DNA from 2 places in the Nocardia sp. NPDC052112 genome. Region 1 is predicted to be linked to the other one. Evidence: riboswitches for the same ligand, from Rfam matches in the RefSeq annotation. Region 1 holds a riboswitch; the other holds the start of a gene.
What was found. Region 1 has a riboswitch for glycine ahead of gcvP (aminomethyl-transferring glycine dehydrogenase). Riboswitches for the same ligand answer to the same signal wherever they lie in the genome.

Region 2: another riboswitch for glycine. It lies ahead of gcvT (glycine cleavage system aminomethyltransferase GcvT); the one in region 1 lies ahead of gcvP (aminomethyl-transferring glycine dehydrogenase).

The regions. Positions count from the first base shown of each region.
Region 1 is NZ_JBFAWD010000002.1:470,443-472,623, forward strand. Features, by position in the region: gene gcvP (aminomethyl-transferring glycine dehydrogenase) at 1-905, opposite strand, end outside; glycine riboswitch at 1,094-1,194, opposite strand; gene AB0L58_RS05550 (MerR family transcriptional regulator) at 1,326-1,889, opposite strand.
Region 2 is NZ_JBFAWD010000008.1:130,137-132,317, forward strand. Features, by position in the region: partial or broken gene AB0L58_RS17880 (transposase) at 88-275, opposite strand; glycine riboswitch at 619-709, shown strand; gene gcvT (glycine cleavage system aminomethyltransferase GcvT) at 893-1,990, shown strand; gene AB0L58_RS17890 (glycine cleavage system H protein) at 2,045-2,181, shown strand, end outside.

The DNA of each region.
Region 1 (2,181 bases):
CCATCGGCGTCCACGGAGACACCGACCAACCGGCCGGGCAGCTGCCGCGCATGCTTGGTGTGCACCGACAGATATCCGGCATGCGGACCACCGAAGCCCATCGGCACCCCGAAACGCTGTGTGGTACCGAAACATACGTCAGCACCCTGCTCCCCCGGCGGTGTAATCAAGGTCAGCGCGAGCAGATCCGCGCCGACCGCCACCAGCGCACCACGCTCGTGCGCCGCCTCGATCACCGGCCGCCAGTCCACGATCCGGCCCGACGCACCCGGAACCTGAACCAGCACACCGAAGAACTCACCCTCGGGCAACTCGCCACCGGACAGATCCGCCGAGACGATCTCGATGCCCAGCGGCTCGGCCCTGGTGTACAGCACGGTCTTGGTCTGCGGGAACAGATCGTCATCGATGAGCAGACGTACGGACTTCGACTTGCCCGCCCGGCGCAGCAGCGTCATCGCCTCGGCGGCCGCGGTGGCCTCGTCCAGCATGGACGCATTGGCCACCTCCATCCCGGTCAGATCCGAGACCATGGTCTGGAAGTTGAGCAGCGCCTCCAGCCGCCCCTGGCTGATCTCGGGCTGGTACGGCGTGTAGGCGGTGTACCAGGCCGGATTCTCCAGCAGGCTGCGCACCAGCACCGGCGGGGTCAGCGTGTCGTAGTAGCCGAGCCCGATCATCGAGCTGGCGACGGTATCGGCGTGCGCGAGCTCGGCGAGTTCGGTGAGCACCTCGTGCTCGGTGGCCGCGGGCGGCAGCACCTCGAGGCCGGAGCCGTCCAGAATGCTCGCGGGAAGTGCCGCGGTGGCGAGCTCGTCCAGCGAACCGACGCCCACGACGTCCAGAATCCGGGCGAGTTCGTCCGAGTCGGGTCCGATATGGCGGTCGGCGAATGATCGAGTCACGGCAGCTCCAAGGTCGGGCGGGGTCGACCAACGGCGGTCGACCGGTTCCAGCCCTCCCCCTCTGTCGTGGAGCCTGAGAGATTCGGACGCCACGACCCCCTGCCTCGAATGGACAGGGCCCGGGACCCCTTTCCCCATGGGCGGGCGATCGCCGCGTTGTGCGCCGGTCACCACTTTCCAGAGACGTCGAAGCCCGTACGGTCCTTTTTGCCTGAGAGATTGACGGGGAGGTGCTGCTCCTTCGGCGCCCGAACTCTTGTGAAGTCCGAAACTCTCCCGCACGGCGGCGACGCATCGCCAGTTTATGCCGCGCGCGCAACGAATGACGTCACTGGACCCCGGATGGGCGTGTAGCGCTCATCACTCCCGCTACATACGACAAGCGCCCGCCGCGATAGCGACGGGCACTCGAGACGATTTCTAGCCGGTCTTCCGGTTCATCCGAGCCTTGCGTCGGAAGGACAGTTCGTCCTCCGGACGTTCGCTGGCACTACCGCTCACCGCCCGCTCGGCCGGGAAGTTGGCGATGGCTCCGGTCAGTTCCCGCATGGCGCCGCTGACCGCGATTCCGAAGACGCCCTGCCCACCCTGCAGTAAATCGACTACTTCCTCGGGTGAGGTGCATTCGTACACCGAGGTGCCATCGGAGAACAGCGTGATACCCGCCAGATCCTGCACACCGCGGCTGCGCAGATGGTCGACCGCGATACGGATGTTCTGCAGCGAGATGCCCGCGTCCAATAGTCGCTTCACGATCTTCAGGACCAGAATGTCCTTGAACGAATACAGCCGCTGACTGCCCGATCCGGCGGCACCTCGGATGGAGGGCACGACCAGTCCGGTCCGTGCCCAGTAGTCGAGCTGCCGGTAGGTGATCCCGGCGACCTGGCATGCGCTGGGAACGCGGTAGCCGACCAAATCGTCGGGCACCGAATCATCCGGGAACAGGCCTGGCTGTACCACATCCTGCGATTGCTCTGCCACTGACCACTCCCTTGCTTCGCCGACGCCTTGCCTCATCGATGACCCGGCTCCGTAACGACCAACGACCGGCCGTAACGGACGTGGCCCAACTATCGAGATTACTCCCCATGATTGTCTCGGGAGCCGCATCATCCGACCAAACGCGACGCGCGGTAAGACTCTCGACCTCTACTTTAGGGCCAGTAGACAATTCGCGTTTCCCACGAACTCGACCACCGCGGAACGAGTCTTACGAGCGACCCGTTCGCGACCCGTCTCGCTGCCGCGCCGAACGCGCGGCCATCGGACACAG
Region 2 (2,181 bases), on a different contig from region 1:
TGAAGACTTGGACGACAACCGCCGAGGAGTGGATGTGACCGACCTGCAGCGTTATGGACCATCCCGCATCAGCGCCAGCAGCCCGACAGCATCGTCGCGGTCCTGGACGCTGGCCGCGGTGACCACGACGGCCAGCAACAGTCCCATCGTGCCACCGCGATGTGGCGTTTACGGCCTCCGACTTTCTTACCGTTATCCCATCCGCGTGATCGAGTGGGCACGGTGTCAGCGCCGCGCACCGATTGGGAGTCGATGATCGCCGCGGTCGGGGTCGGCCACGCCCTACTCAGCCTCGCCTGTTCGGTCATCTGCCTCCGAAAACTCATTCTGAACTGAGTTCTAAGACATCGATTGCGGCGATTGGGTGGTGGCGAGTGGTGAATGCACTATGCAGATCCGCGACAACGCCTCGAGTGTGGTCGCCGAGCATACCCTGGTGTTCGCTGCGGTCGGATTTCCGCTGACCGGAGCGTGTAGCAATCGCACCAGCAGCCGCTTCGGGCGACGGCGACCATGAATCCGCGCGGGTGAGTCAGCGACGCCGTTGATAGCAGGAAACTCGCCGAGACGTCACCGCGATCGCTGTGTATCGTGGGTGATCACAACCTAATAGCCGTTCGAAGCGTAGCGGGAGAACCTCCGGTCGGGAGGTGCCGTAGGAGCAATTTCCTCCCCGGGAATCTCTCAGGCTCAGTACTGTTACGCCGAGGCAACTCTGGAGAATGGCGCCGTCGCACGGTCGCTATACCGAAGGTGAAGAGCACATCGCCCGTGGGGCGGTGCCGCCAAATCTCTCAGGTTTCAGGACAGAGCGGGGAGGACTCCCCGTTCGATGCCCGGATACACCGGGCCTGTGAAAACTGGAGCCTTTGTGTCCTTTTCGCCGTCGCCCGTGCCGATTTCTCCCTTGCTCGGAGAGCATGCTGCGCTCGGAGCTACCTTCACCGACTTCGCCGGTTGGCAGATGCCGCTGAAGTACAGCAGCGAATTAGCCGAACATCATGCTGTTCGCGCGACCGCTGGGCTGTTCGATCTGTCCCATATGGGGGAGATCGAGATCGAAGGGCCTGGTTCCGGTGCGTTCCTGGACTACGCATTGGCAGGTGCTGCCTCCGAGATCGGAGTCGGTCGGGCCAAGTACTCGCTGATCTGCGCCGAGAATGGCGGAGTGATCGATGATCTCGTGGTGTATCGGCTGGGTGCGCAACGATTCCTCGTGGTAGCGAACGCGGCGAACGCATCGGCCGTCGTTGGCGAACTCGAAATCAGGGCGACGGGTTTCGCCGCGGCCATAACCGACCGGTCTGCCGACACCGCGCTGATCGCTGTGCAGGGACCGGCAGCACAGGAGATCGTCGGTGATCTCGTGGACGCGGCTTCGGTCGGCTTGACGACCGACTTGAAGTATTACGCGGCGATGCCCGCGACCGTCGCGGGCATCGCGGTGCTATTGGCGCGCACCGGTTACACCGGCGAGGACGGGTTCGAGTTGTATGTGGCGAACGAGTCCGCGGTGCCGTTGTGGCAGGCGCTGTTGGCCGCGGTTACGTCGCGTGGTGGGTTGCCCACCGGTCTGGCCTGCCGCGACACGCTTCGCCTCGAGGCAGGCATGGCGCTTTACGGTCATGAACTGACCGTCGCACTCGACCCCTACTCGGCGGGTCTCGGCCGCGTCGTGCGGCTCGGCAAGGAGTTCGTGGGACGTGCTGCGTTACAACAGCGTTCGGCGATTCCGCTGCAGCGCATGCTGGTCGGGTTGCGCGGGTCGGGGCGTCGCGCCGGTCGCGCCGGATACAGGGTGTGCGACGTCGCGGGCACGGTTATCGGTGAAGTTACCTCGGGCGCGCTGTCGCCGACACTGGGTTACCCGGTCGCCCTTGCCTACCTGGACGTAGCCTGCGCCGAGAAGGGCACCAAGGTGTCGGTCGATGTGCGCGGCACGCGCGAGCCGTATGTGGTGGCACCTTTGCCGTTTTATCGCCGCAGCTGAATCAACTTCGCCCACAACATTTTTGGTCGACCATATCTACTTCAGGAGAATCGGATGTCCACTGCCAACTTTCCCGCCGACCTCGGCTACACCGTCGAGCACGAGTGGGTTGCCCTCACGCCGGGTAGCGCCCTGCCCGAAGAGCCCGTGCGAGTGGGGATCACCGCTGTCGCCACCCAAGCACTTGGTGA